DNA from 4 places in the Streptomyces changchenzhani genome. Region 1 is predicted to be linked to each of the others. Evidence: riboswitches for the same ligand, from Rfam matches in the RefSeq annotation. Region 1 holds a riboswitch; each other region holds the start of a gene.
What was found. A riboswitch is a leader RNA that binds a small molecule or an ion and turns the genes downstream of it on or off. The one in region 1 is predicted to bind cobalamin.
Positions count from the first base shown of each region.

Region 1 (3,436 bases):
TCCGACGCGCTCTCCGCGATCTTGTAGCCCATCGAGGTCTCGGTGAGCACACCGAAAACCAGAATCTTCTTTCCGGTCAGGTCCATACGTGTCCTTCTGAATGCACGAGGCGAATGGGGGTTACGGGGTCCAGCCAGGGCAACGTAGGGGCATCCGTAGGGGCAAGTAGCCGTCGAAGCCGCATACTTCTCTGTCCACTGGCAGCAGTAGGGGCACCATGGGGACATGGCCATCGGGCAATTGATCAAAGACTTGCGTACGGCGCGCGGCTGGAGTCAAGGACGGTTGGCGTCGGAGGTGAACGCTGCCTTCGGGACGAGCCTTGACCGGGAGTATGTGAGCCGCTGGGAGCGTTCCAAGGTGACGCCGGGGCCGTTCTACCTCCGGTGCCTGTCTGCCGCCCTTGACGTTCCTTTGGCCGTTTTGGAAGGTGAAGTGAACCGACGCACGTCCCTCTCAGATGTTGCCGCCACCGCGATAGCTCCGGTGGTGGCTTCAGACCTCTTGTCGGTGGGGTTTGCCGCTCGCTTCCAGGGCGGGCCGTCGGCGGACGAGTGGGAAGCCAAGCTGGCCACCTACGGCACCGAATACATGTCGATGGGCGCTGCCGACATTCAGCGGCATATTTCTGGCGAACTCGTTGTGGTGCAGCAGCAGTTGGACAACCCGCAACTGTGGTCCGTTGCCTCGCGTCTGATGACGTTGTACGCGAAGACGTTTCCCGGTCCGGATGGGTCCAAGGCCGTCAACTGGTACCGCATGGCCGCCCAGGCGGCGGACCAGTCCGGAGGCGACCAGGCGCGCGTATGGGTCCGTGGGCGCGCCGCGATCGCCCTGGGGTACGAAGGGGCATCGCTCGGCGTCGCCGATGTGCTGGCCGATCAAGCCATGGCGATCAGCGACAAGCCTTCGTTGGGGCTCTTGAACGCGATCATGGGCAAGGCCCACGCAGCGGCCATCCGGGGCGACCGAGCCACGGCACGTCATCTGATCAGCAGGGGGCGGCGGCGGGTCTTCGACAAGGCAGCGTCGTACGAGCAGACCTCGGACTATGCCGTGCCGTGGTGGCGCATGAACGTCTTCATCTCACTGCTGGCGGCACGACTCGGCGACGAGGGGACCGCCGTTGCAGCGCAGGAGGCCGCCCGTCGCGAACTGCCCGCCACACTTCCCCGGTTCGCCACCCACCTTGAAATGCACCGTGGGCTCATGCTCGCCCGCTCCGGCGACCACACCGGGGGTGTCGCCTACGCGCAGGCTGCTATGGAGGCGCTGCCGCCGGAAAAGCACTCGCTGACGCTGAGACTGCTGATGAGCGAGGTCGAAAGCGTCTAGGTATTGCGGGTCATGACGTTGCTGACGGTCCCATGGGCAGAGCCAGCCGGCCAGAGCTGGCCAGGAGGCCGACCAGGGTCCGCGAAAGCCCCGCGCCCGCCCAGGTGAGACACTGTGCCCGACCCGGGCGGCAGACCCAGGAAGCCGGTGTGAATCCGGCACGGTCCCGCCACTGTGACCAGGCCAAACGTCTGGAAGCCAGGAACTGAGCTGCCGCCTTCCGCACCGACCAGGGGACGAGGAAATCCCCCGGAGGAGGCATACCGCCATGTCCTGGCCCCCGCGCGCCCGCAGCCCGCGTACCCGCAACCTCGCCGCGCTCATAACCGCCGCCGCGGTCATGCTCCCGCTCACCGCGTGCAGCTCCACCCCGGAGCCCAAGAAGCCCGCAGCCAAGGCGGGCGCGGGCTTCCCGTACACCGTCACCAACTGCGGCGTGAAGACCACCTTCGACGCACCCCCGAAGCGCGCCGTCACCATGAACCAGCACGTCACCGAGGTGATGCTGGAGCTCGGCCTCGCGAAGTCCCTCGCCGGGACCGCCTACCTCGACGACAAGGTGCTCCCCGAGTACGAGCAGGCGTACGAGGCCACCCCGGTGGTGGCCAAGGAGTACCCCTCGTACGAGAAGCTGCTCGCCGCCGACCCCGACTTCGTCTACGGCGGCTACGCCTCCGCGTTCACGGCGAGCGAAGGCCGCAGCCGCGAAGCCCTCAAGAAGTCCGGCATCGAGTCGCGCCTCAATGTGGAGAACTGCGACAAGGGCAAAACCACCCTCGACGACCTCTACAACGAGGTCCGCGAAACCGGCCGCACCTTCGGCGTCGGCGACCGCGCCGAACGCTGGATCACCGTGGCCAAGGCCACCGACGCCGCGACCACCAAGAAGCTCAAGGACCTCAAGCCGGTCAGCGTCCTCGTCTACGACAGCGGCGACAAGACCGCCTTCACCGCAGGCGGCAAGGGCATCGGCAACGAGATCATCACCAGGGCCGGCGGCGCCAACGTCTTCGCCGATCTCAACAAGGCCTTCGGTGACGCCTCCTGGGAGAACGTCGTCGACCGCAAGCCCGAGGCCATCGTCATCTACGACTACGGCTCCACCACCGTCGCCCAGAAGAAGAAGCGGCTCCTGGAGGACCCGGCCCTCGCCGACGTCCCCGCCATCAAGAACAAGCGCTTCGCCGTGGTGCCCCTCTCCGACATGGTCCTCGGCGTCCGCGTCCCCGCCGCCATCGAGAAACTGGCCCAACAGCTGCACCCGGACCTGAAGAAGTAGCGCCATGAGCTGCAAGACCCCCGCCACGCGCGGGCGGTTGCGCTACGGCCTGGTACTCGCCAGCCTCGCCGCGGCCCTCGCCGCGGCGACGGTCGCGGGCCTCGCGCTGGGATCCGTACGCATCCCGGCCGACCGGGTCCTGGAGATCCTCACCGGCGGCGCCGACCCCGGCCCGTACCGCACGATCGTCCTCGACGTCCGGCTGCCGCGCGTCCTGCTCGGCGCGGTCGTCGGGGCCGGGCTCGCCGTCATCGGCACGGTGCTGCAGGCCCTCGTACGCAACCAGCTCGCCGACCCGTTCCTCCTCGGCGTCTCCTCCGGGGCCTCCGTGGGCGCGGTCGCCGTCATCGTCCTCGGCATCGGCGCGGGCGTCGCCACCACCGTCACCATCCCGCTGGCCGCCTTCGCCGGGGCGCTCGCCTCACTCGTCGTCGTGTACGCGCTGGCCCGCACCGGCGGCACCCTGACGACCGGCCGGCTCATCCTCGCCGGAGTGGCCGTCTCCTACATCCTGTCCGCGTTGACCAGCCTCCTCATGGTCACCTCGGCCCGCGCCGACCACCTCAAGGAAATCCTCTACTGGACCCTCGGCGGCCTCGGCAGCGCCCGCTGGGACCAGCTCGCGCTGCCCGCGATCGTCCTCGTCGCAGGTACGGCCCTGCTCCTCGGCGTCGCCCGGCCGCTCGACCTGCTCCTGGTGGGGGAGGAGGGCGCCACCGTCCTGGGCCTGGACACCGGCCGCTTCCGCGCCGCGATCTTCGTGCTCGCCTCGCTGCTCACCGGCGTACTCGTCGCCTTCAGCGGCGCGATCGGCTTCGTCGG
Region 1 covers NZ_JBDHNH010000001.1:1,240,738-1,244,173, forward strand. The annotation lists gene fabI (enoyl-ACP reductase FabI) at 1-86, opposite strand, end outside; gene ABCR94_RS05845 (helix-turn-helix domain-containing protein) at 226-1,335, shown strand; adenosylcobalamin (AdoCbl) riboswitch at 1,462-1,553, shown strand; gene ABCR94_RS05850 (ABC transporter substrate-binding protein) at 1,604-2,614, shown strand; gene ABCR94_RS05855 (FecCD family ABC transporter permease) at 2,619-3,436, shown strand, end outside.

Region 2 (3,436 bases), on a different contig from region 1:
ATGGGCATCATCACCCTCGCCCTCGTCACCGGAAACGTCCTCGCCCCCGGCTCCAACCCGCCGCTGTGGGTCATCGTCTCCGCCGGTGTGGCGATCGCGCTGGGCACCTACCTGGGCGGCTGGCGCATCATCCGCACCATGGGCAAGGGCCTCACCGAGCTGCGTCCGCCGCAGGGCTTCGCCTCCCAGACCAGTGCCGCCACGGTCATTCTGGCCTCCTCGCACCTCGGCTTCTCCCTCTCCACCACCCAGGTCTGCTCCGGCTCCGTGATGGGCGCCGGCCTCGGCCGCAAGGGCGGCGTGGTCCGCTGGTCCACGGCGACCCGGATGTTCGTCGCCTGGGGCCTGACCCTGCCGGCCGCCGGTCTGGTCGCCGCGTGCGCGGAGTTCCTGACCAAGCAGGGCCCCTGGGGCATCGCCGCAGTCGCCGCCTTGCTCGTCGCGGGCTCCGGGATCATCTGGTCGCTCTCGCGCCGCCAGCCGGTCGACCACACCAACGTCACCAACGACGAGCTCCACGAGCCCGCGGGCGTCGTGACCACCGCCATCGCGGCCGTCAGCCCGCCCCCCATCGGTGGCCCCGCCACCGCCGACAGCCTGAAGACCACCATCCCGGCCCCGGCCGCGAGCGTCACCGAGCCGGCCCGCCCGGCCACGGTGTAAGGACGAATCAGCATGAAAATCGACTGGGTAGCCCTCGGCACCGTATTCGGCGTGAGCCTTGTCGTCACCGTCGCGCTCGTGGGTCTGTTCACCCTCGGTATCGTCGGACTGTCCAAGCAGGCAGCGGCCACCGCGCAGGGCGGCGGAGCCGTCTCCCTGGCCCGCACCGGCGCGTACGCGTGCTTCGCGCTGTGCGTGGGCGCCGTGGCGTACGGGATCTTCCTGATCGTCGCCTGACCCCTCCGCGCCCTCGGGCCGCCTCCGGCGCCCGCCACCCGCAACCGCCCCGCAACGCCCCGTGACAGGCCCCGCCCGGCCCGCCGCGGGGCGGTTTCTGTGTGCCCCGACACACTCTCCCGTCGCAGGTCAACAGCAAGTTGACGGCATTCGCGGAGCGTGGTGGACTGCCCGAGCCAATTACGGCGGCAGGAGAGGAAGTCCGGTGCGAATCCGGCGCGGTCCCGCCACTGTCACCGGGGAGACACCCACCCCGGAAGCCAGGAACTCTCACCGCCGGTCACGTCGAACCAGGGCGCGGACCCTGAGTGAGGACATACCGCCATGCCCGGCTGCCCCTCCCCCATACCTGTGATTGCTCCAGTGCGTACCCGCGCGCTTCCAGGCGCTGCGACCTGCTGACCCCATGCGTGCCGATCGCATTTTTGCGTACGGCGCCACGGCCGGCCTGCTCGGCGACCTCGTTCTCGGCGATCCCCGCCGGGGGCATCCGGTCGCCGCGTTCGGGCGGGCCGCGGGCGCGGTCGAGGCGGCCTTGTGGCGTGACCACCGCGGGTGGGGCGCGCTGCACGCCCTGGTGTGCGCCGGGGGCGCGACGGGCGCCGCCGCGCTGGCCGCGCACGCCCTGCGCCGTCGCCCCGCCGCGGCTTTGGCGCTGACTGCCGCCACCACCTGGGCCGTCGTCGGGGGGACCTCGCTCGGCCGTGAGGCGCGGGCCATCGGCTGTGCCCTGGAGGCCGGGGACATCGAGGTGGCCCGCGAACGCCTCCCCCACCTGTGCGGACGCGACCCGCAGTCCCTGGACGCCGCGCAAATCGCCCGCGCCGTTGTCGAGTCCGTCGCCGAGAACACCTCGGACGCGGTGGTCGGCGCCCTCGTCTGGGGTGCGCTGGGCGGCGTACCCGGCCTGGTGGGGTTCCGTGCCGTGAACACGCTGGACGCCATGGTGGGCCACAAATCGGCCAAGTACCTGCGGTACGGGTGGGCCTCCGCGCGCCTCGACGACGTGGCGGGCTGGCCCGGAGCCCGGCTGACCGCCGCACTCGCGGCGCTGGCCGGCGACGACACCCGGGGTGCGGTACGGGCCTGGCGCGCGGACGCTTCGAAGCACCCCAGCCCCAACGCGGGCCCGGTGGAAGCCTCTTTCGCGGGGGCGCTCGGTGTGCGGCTCGGCGGCACGCTCTCGTACGCGGGACGGGTCGAGCACCGGCCCGTGCTCAACGCCACCGGCCGGCCCGTCGGCGCCGGGGACATCGAGCGGGCGGCCCGGCTGTCCCGGCGCGTCGGTGCGCTGGCCCTGGTGACGGCCGTCGCGGGGCGTCTCGCCTTCGGTGCGCTGCGCGCGGCCGACCGCAGGAGCAGCAGGAGCAGGATCCGTAACCCGAAGGGACACGTATGAAGGACCAGTTGGGGGGCGGTCTGCTCGTCGCGGGGACCACCTCCGACGCCGGCAAGAGCGTCGTGACCGCCGGGATCTGCCGGTGGCTCGTACGCAAGGGTGTGAAGGTCGCCCCCTTCAAGGCCCAGAACATGTCGCTGAACTCCTTCGTCACCCGCGGGGGCGCGGAGATCGGCCGGGCCCAGGCCATGCAGGCCCAGGCGGCCCGCGTCGAGCCGACCGCGCTCATGAACCCGGTGCTGCTCAAGCCCGGCAGCGATCGCTCCAGCCAGGTCGTCCTGCTGGGCAAGGCCGTGGGCGAGATGAGTGCCCGTGGGTTCTTCGGGGGGTCCGGGGGGGCGTCCCCCGGGAATGCGCTGCACGGGGGCAGGCAGGAATCGCTGCTCGGTGTTGTGACGGACTGTCTGAAGGAACTGCGCGGCACGTACGACGCGGTGATCTGCGAGGGCGCGGGCAGCCCCGCCGAGATCAATCTGCGGCGTACCGACATCGTCAACATGGGTATCGCGCGGGCCGCGCAGTTCCCCGTGGTCGTCGTCGGCGACATCGACCGGGGCGGTGTGTTCGCCTCCTTCTTCGGTACGACCGCGCTGCTCTGTGCCGAGGACCAGAAGCTGGTCGCCGGATACCTGATCAACAAGTTCCGCGGCGATGTGTCGCTCCTCGAACCCGGCCTGGACATGCTGGAGGGCCTGACGGGACGGCGGACCTACGGCGTGCTGCCGTTCACCCACGGTCTGGGCATCGACGAGGAGGACGGACTGCGGGTTTCGATGCGTGGCGCCGTACGCGAGTCCGTCGTCGCACCGCCCTTCGGCGAGGACGTCCTGCGCGTCGCCGTGTGCGCGGTGCCCCTCATGTCGAACTTCACCGACGTGGACGCGCTGGCCGCCGAACCGGGCGTCGTCGTGCGGTTCGTGGACCGGGCCGAGGAGCTCGTCGACGCCGACCTGGTGATCGTGCCGGGGACGCGCGGAACGGTCCGTGCCCTGCAGTGGCTGCGCGAGCGAGGGCTCGCCGACGCACTGGCCAGGCGGGCCGCGGAAGGCCGTCCGGTGCTCGGCATCTGCGGCGGTTACCAGCTGCTCGGCCGGCACATCGAGGACCACGTCGAATCACGCGCGGGATCCGTCGAAG
Region 2 covers NZ_JBDHNH010000007.1:420,553-423,988, reverse strand. The annotation lists gene ABCR94_RS23695 (inorganic phosphate transporter) at 1-663, shown strand, start outside; gene ABCR94_RS23690 (hypothetical protein) at 676-900, shown strand; cobalamin riboswitch at 1,047-1,189, shown strand; gene ABCR94_RS23685 (cobalamin biosynthesis protein) at 1,307-2,299, shown strand; gene ABCR94_RS23680 (cobyric acid synthase) at 2,308-3,436, shown strand, end outside.
Region 2: another riboswitch for cobalamin. It lies ahead of ABCR94_RS23685 (cobalamin biosynthesis protein); the one in region 1 lies ahead of ABCR94_RS05850 (ABC transporter substrate-binding protein).

Region 3 (3,436 bases), on a different contig from region 1:
TGCTGCGCCAGGCACCCTTGACGACGGGACGGGCCCGCTCCGACGGATCGGTTCAGCAGGTCTTACGGACGTACTCGTTGTTCCCCGGGGCGGTGACGTCGAGATCACGCAGAACGACACTGACCCGGTCGCCGAACCCGGAGCAGGTCTTCCTGAAGGCCTGCTCCTTGTACTCGATCACGATCACGTTGTCACCGAATCCCTCGGTGTAGTCACCGCACTCGTCCCACTCGCCGCACTCTTCCGTGATGGCGAAGTCGAGACCCGTCTCCTCATGAGCGGTGGACAGGCCCAAGGTGTTCTTCTGCGCGATCGCCAGGCCCTTGCGGTGGGCGTGATCGGAGAGCAGCCTGATGAACGCCTTCGCGTTGGCCTCACTGATCAGATCGGTCCGCTCGAAGGTATCCAGGTTGTCCGGCTCGACAGCCTTGAAGCCCTTGTCCGCGCAGGTGTCGATCCAGGGGTTCACCTTGGCGGCGATCCGCTGCCGCTTGCTGTCGGTGCGGATGTCCAGGATGGCCTCGCCCCAGTCCTCGTCATAGACGATGTCCCGGCGCGCGTCCCGCAGCAGCAGATCACCCCACTCCTCTTCGGCTCCCGGCTGGGCCTGGAAGGCGTTGACGTAACAGATGTTGTACAGGCCCGCCGCCGGCGAGGCGGTGTAGTCACGGCTGACTACCTTCACACCGGGCGGGGGTGTGTAGGGCTTGCCGATCTGGTAGTCGAAATCGGCATGGGCCGGCGGGAGGGACACCGTCGGGGCCGTCGCGCACGCTGCGGAGAAGGCCAACAGTGGGACGACCACCGCCGCCGCCACGGAAACGTACCGACGAGACAGAACACGGTTGACGGAGAGCATCACAAGATCCAGGAGATGGGGGGCACGTCCCCGCCTCGGACTCCGCGGTCTTCGCGCGAGACCTGGCGACTCAGTCCGGACTTACGGCGCGTGGACCGCTTCACCGGCTGGGCGTACCTCTGGCGCCGGGTGATCAACTCTGGCGTTGTCCTGAGTAAAGCGAGCAAGTTTCGGCATGTCAACAAACCGGGGCGGTACTCTGCGGGGCGATGACAGCCAACTTCGTCCTGCGGCCCGGCGCCCCTCGGCCGTGGCCGTCCGCGTCGGCCTCGGACGTTTCGGCGGCCATGGGTTCCAACGGTCCGCCCGGATGAAGAACCGGTCGGCTCATCGAGCCGACCGGTTCTTCCGGCTGACCGGGCTGCCGCAGAGCAACACCCCTCAGATCTTCGCCTGTCTGGCCGTGTCTCATATCACGGTCCGGAATGTGAACAGTGGCGCGCGAGGAGCTGCACGCCCCTCTAACCTGGCGCGTGCAGCTGGTACGCCCTGTCCGCCAGACAGACGCGTCGTAAGAGGGAACCCGGTGGGAATCCGGGACTGCCCCGCAGCGGTAAGTGGGAACGACAGTCGTCATAAGCACTGGGTCCGGTCGGATCTGGGAAGCGACGGCCAGTAGGAGTCCGCCCCGGCGGATGTGCCCGCGAGTCCGAAGACCTGCCCGTTGCCCGTACGCGACCGATCGTGTGCGGAGATCCCGGTGACCTCGTGGGCGGGTCGGCGTACATACCAGACGGAATGCAGCGCCGATGGCGTGCATGGGATCCGTTCGGTTCGTCATCCCTTCGCGTCCGTGTCCCGTCTCCGGGATTTTCAGGAGTCATCTCGCGAAGGAGATTTCCGTGAACACCAAGCCCGCAGCCGCGGCAGCACGAGCCACCGTGTACGGCTACCCCCGCCAGGGCCAGAACCGCGAACTGAAGAAGGCCATCGAGGGCTACTGGAAGGGCCGCGTCACCGCGGACGCCCTGAAGGAGACCGCCGAGGGCCTGCGCCGTTCGAACTGGCAGCAGTTGGCAGACGCCGGCATCCACGAGGTGCCCACCGGCGACTTCTCCTACTACGACCACGTCCTGGACACCAGCGTCATGGTCGGCGCGATCCCCACCCGCCACCGCGCCGCCGTCAACACCGACGCGCTCGACGGCTACTTCGCCATGGCGCGCGGCAACCAGGACGTGGCTCCCCTTGAGATGACCAAGTGGTTCGACACCAACTACCACTACCTGGTGCCCGAGCTCGGCCCCGACACCGTCTTCGCGGCCGACTCCACCAAGCAGGTCGCCGAGCTGACGGAAGCCCTCTCGCTCGGCCACCCGGCGCGGCCCGTCCTCGTCGGCCCCGTCACCTACCTCCTGCTGGCCAAGCCCGCACCGGGCGTCGCCGCCGACTTCGAGCCGCTGACACTGCTCGACCGGCTGCTGCCCGTGTACGCGGAGGTCCTCGCCGATCTGCGGTCGGCCGGTGCCGACTGGGTACAGCTCGACGAGCCCGCCCTGGTCCAGGACCGCACCCCGGCCGAGCTGACCGCCGCCGCCCGCACCTACCGCGCCCTCGGCGCCCTCACCGACCGGCCCAAGATCCTCGTCGCCTCGTACTTCGACCGGCTCGGCGACGCCCTGCCGGTCCTGGCAAAAGCCCCGATCGAGGGCCTGGCGCTCGACTTCACCGACGCGGCAGCCGCCAACCTCGACGCGCTGGCCTCGGTGGGCGGACTCCCCGGCAAGCGGCTCATCGCCGGAGTGGTCAACGGCCGCAACATCTGGATCAACGACCTTGAGAAGTCCCTGTCCACCCTCGGCACGCTCCTCGGCCTCGCCGACCAGGTCGATGTGGCCGCCTCCTGCTCCCTCCTGCACGTTCCGGTCGACGCCTCGGCCGAACGCGACATCGACCCGCAGATCCTGCGCTGGCTCGCCTTCGCCCGGCAGAAGACCACGGAGATCGTCACCCTCGCCAAGGGACTGGCCCAGGGCACCGGCGTCATCACAGCGGAACTCGCCGCCAACCGGGCCGACCTCGCCTCCCGCGAGAACTCCCCGATCACCCGCAACCCGGCCGTACGAGCCCGCGCCGCCGCTGTCACCGACGCGGACGGCCGCCGCTCCCAGCCGTACGACGAGCGCACGGTGGCCCAGCGCGCCCACCTCAACCTGCCGCTGCTGCCCACCACCACCATCGGCTCGTTCCCGCAGACGACCGAACTGCGCACCGCCCGCGCCGATCTGCGCGCCGGCCGCATCAACACCGCCGCCTATGAGCAGCGCATCGAGAACGAGATCCGCGACGTACTCGCCTTCCAGGAGAAGGCCGGCATCGACGTCCTGGTGCACGGCGAGCCCGAACGCAACGACATGGTGCAGTACTTCGCCGAGCAGCTCACCGGCTACCTCGCCACCCAGCACGGCTGGGTCCAGTCCTACGGCACCCGCTATGTCCGCCCGCCGGTGCTCGCGGGCGACATCTCCCGGCCCCACCCGATGACGGTGCGCTGGACGTCGTACGCCAACTCCCTCACCGACCGCCCGGTCAAGGGCATGCTCACCGGCCCCGTCACCATGCTCGCCTGGTCCTTCG
Region 3 covers NZ_JBDHNH010000004.1:172,098-175,533, reverse strand. The annotation lists gene ABCR94_RS15065 (endo alpha-1,4 polygalactosaminidase) at 53-859, opposite strand; cobalamin riboswitch at 1,323-1,538, shown strand; partial or broken gene metE (5-methyltetrahydropteroyltriglutamate--homocysteine S-methyltransferase) at 1,702-3,436, shown strand, end outside.
Region 3: another riboswitch for cobalamin. It lies ahead of metE (5-methyltetrahydropteroyltriglutamate--homocysteine S-methyltransferase); the one in region 1 lies ahead of ABCR94_RS05850 (ABC transporter substrate-binding protein).

Region 4 (3,436 bases), on a different contig from region 1:
GCACTCGTACACGCCCGCGATCGACGCGATGGTGGCGGTCGGCGCGATCGCGAGGAGCAGGGAGTTGCGCATGCCGCTCTTCGCGATACGGGCGCGCAGCGCGTCCCACCGCTCCGGCCAGGTGACCTCGACGCCGTAGTGGTCGGGGTGCAGGACACCGCGCGCGGTGCGGGTCTTCTCCCAGGCGGGCAGCGGGCCGTTGCGCTCGGCCAGGGCGCAGGACGCCTCGTACGCCGCGAGCATGATCCGCTCGGCGATGCGGGTGGAGAGCGCCTGCGCCTCGGGGGAGCCGAACGGCAGCTTCAGCTTGAAGAAGACGTCCTGCAGACCCATCGCGCCCAGGCCCACCGGGCGCCACTTGGCGTTGGAGCGGCCGGCCTGCTCGGTCGGGTAGAAGTTGATGTCGACGACCCGGTCGAGGAAGGTCACGGCGGTGCGGACGGTTTCGTCGAGACGCTCCCAGTCCATCTCGCCCGAGGCCAGCACGAACGAACCGAGGTTCACCGAGCCGAGGTTGCACACGGCGGTCTCGCCGTCGTCCGTCACCTCCAGGATCTCGGTGCACAGGTTCGACGAGTGCACGACGGAGCCCGGCTCGGCGGTCTGGTTCGCCGTACGGTTCGACGCGTCCTTGAAGGTCATCCAGCCGTTGCCGGTCTGCGCGAGGGTGCGCATCATCCGGCCGTACAGCTGGCGCGCGGGGATCGTCGTACGGGCCAGCCCGTCCGCCTCGGCCTTGCGGTACGCCGCGTCGAACGCGTCGCCCCACAGGTCGACCAGCTCGGGCACGTCGACCGGCGAGAACAGCGACCAGTCGGTGTCCGCGTCGACCCGGCGCATGAACTCGTCGGGGATCCAGTGCGCGAGGTTCAGGTTGTGCGTACGCCGCGCCTCCTCGCCCGTGTTGTCGCGCAGCTCCAGGAACTCCTCGATGTCCGCGTGCCACGTCTCCAGGTAGACGCAGGCCGCGCCCTTGCGCCGGCCGCCCTGGTTGACGGCGGCGACCGAGGAGTCGAGGGTGCGCAGGAACGGGACGATGCCGTTGGAGTGCCCGTTGGTGCCGCGGATCAGCGAGCCGCGGGCGCGGATGCGCGAGTAGGAAAGGCCGATGCCGCCCGCGTGCTTGGAGAGGCGGGCGACCTCGTGGTAGCGGCCGTAGATCGAGTCGAGCTCGTCCAGCGGGGAGTCCAGCAGATAGCAGGAGGACATCTGCGGGTGGCGCGTACCGGAGTTGAAGAGCGTCGGCGAGGACGGCAGGTAGTCCAGGCGGCTCATCAGCCGGTACAGCGCGGCGACCTCGTCCAGGGCGCGGACCGAGTCGTCCTCGGCGAGGCCGGACGCCACCCGGAGCATGAAGTGCTGGGGGGTCTCGATCACCTGACGGGTGATCGGGTGGCGCAGCAGGTAGCGGCTGTAGACGGTCCGCAGGCCGAAGTAGCCGAAGCGGTCGTCGGCCGTCTTGTCGATCAGCGCGTCGAGCGTCGGGGCGTGCAGCGCCACGAAGTTCGCCGCACGGTCCGCGATCAGTCCCTCGCGGTGCCCGACGCCGACCGAGTCGGAGAAGGAGTGGACGCCCTGCGTCGCCGCCTCGTCCCGGATCGTGCGGGTCAGCAGCCGGGCCGCGAGGCGGGAGTACGCCGGGTCCTCGGAGATCAGGCCGGCGGCGGCGTCGGTGGCGAGCATGCGCAACTCGGCCGCGTCAGAACCGGCGTTCCGGCCGCGCAGCGCGGCCGCGGCGACTCTGCCGGGGTCGGTGTCGGGCAGATCGGCGGTGAGGTCCGTCAGGGTCCGCAGCAACTCTGTGCCGGGTCCTTCGGTCGTCACCGTGACAGAAGCCGGATCGACTGGCGCGATGGTCACGGGGTGCTCTCCCTCGCTCGGCTCGGGGCCGGCGGGGGAACGGGGCCGCACGGGCGCACCTCACCCCTGAAAGGGCGGCACACCGCGTTGCGTCCACCGGCCCAACCGCGAGGCCCGGACGTATCGGCATCCGGGTCGGTCGAACCGGATGCACCGTCGGCAGGTCTCGGACTCCTGGGTGCGCAAAAGCGCACCAATCACACCGTTGCGGGACAGTTCCGGATTCGCACCGGATTTCCCTGCGGCGACAGCGAGCACGAGCATACATGTGGGGGCCGGGGGATGCTGCACCCCCCAGATGTTGTGTCGCGGGTGTTGCGGCTTCGGATCTGCGTACGACAACGGGCCGCCGCATCCCGGAAGATGCGACGGCCCGTGCGATCACTGGGCGGAGGGCCTCAGCAGCAGCGGAAGCCCTCCCGGGGATCCGCCTCGCGTGCGTCCGTACGACTGTGTTCGAACTCCCGTCGGCTCATGACGGGGGCCTGTGGATCGCCGGATCTGGTGTGCGCCGCATACCGGTCGTAGGCGGATTCGCCGGTCAATTCGCGGACGTACCAGCGGATCCGGCCCGCAGTGCGGCGTACGTCGATACGGGTCATTCCCGGCTCCCCGATCCGACGGGCGCGGCGTCGTCCTTGCGCATGCCGCCCTCGGGGCCGAGGCCGGCCGCCACGAGCTCGGCCTTCTCCTCCTTGGTCGCGAGGAGCGAAGCGGGCGCGACGAGACGGGACTCGACGTACGGGGTCTCGCTGAGCTTGACGCTCGCGGGGTCGCGGACCGCCTTGACGCACGCCCGGGCCGCCTCGATGAGCACCACGATGATGAGGACGGCGAAGAACGCGGACAGCACGCCGTCGACCGTGGAGTTGGTGACGACTGTCTTCATCTGGTCGAGGGTCTTGGCGGGCGGAATGACCTCGCCCGCGTCGATGCCCGCCTGGTACTTGTCGCGCTGGGAGAAGAAGCCCACCTTCGGGTCGCCGGAGAAGATCTTCTGCCAGCTGGCGGTGAGGGTGACCGCGACGTCCCACAGGAGCGGCACGGCGGTGACCCAGGCCCACTTGAGCCGCCCGGACTTGACGAGCAGCGTGGTGCAGACGGCGAGAGCGACGGCGGCGAGCAGCTGGTTGGCGATGCCGAACAGCGGGAAGAGCTGGTTGATGCCGCCGAGCGGGTCGTGCACGCCGGCCCACAGGAAGTAGCCCCAGCCGCCCACCACGACCGCGCTGGCGAACCAGACCCCCGGCTTCCAGCTGACCTGGCGGAACGGCTTGTAGACGTTGCCGAGCATGTCCTGGAGCATGAAGCGCCCGACCCGGGTGCCCGCGTCCACCGTGGTGAGGATGAACAGCGCCTCGAACATGATGGCGAAGTGGTACCAGAACGCCTTCAATCCGGCGCCGCCGATCACCGCGGAGAAGATCTCCGACATGCCGAGCGCGAACGTCGGTGCGCCGCCGGTGCGCGAGAGCAGACTCTCTTCCTCGACGTCCTTGGCGGCCTGGGCCAGTGTCTGCGGGTCGATGGAGAAGCCGAGGTTGGTCACCGCTTCGGACGCGGCCTGGACGTTGTC
Region 4 covers NZ_JBDHNH010000002.1:466,690-470,125, reverse strand. The annotation lists gene ABCR94_RS10320 (ribonucleoside-diphosphate reductase subunit alpha) at 1-1,860, opposite strand, end outside; cobalamin riboswitch at 2,002-2,124, opposite strand; gene ABCR94_RS10315 (YbdD/YjiX family protein) at 2,259-2,462, opposite strand; gene ABCR94_RS10310 (carbon starvation CstA family protein) at 2,459-3,436, opposite strand, start outside.
Region 4: another riboswitch for cobalamin. It lies ahead of ABCR94_RS10320 (ribonucleoside-diphosphate reductase subunit alpha); the one in region 1 lies ahead of ABCR94_RS05850 (ABC transporter substrate-binding protein).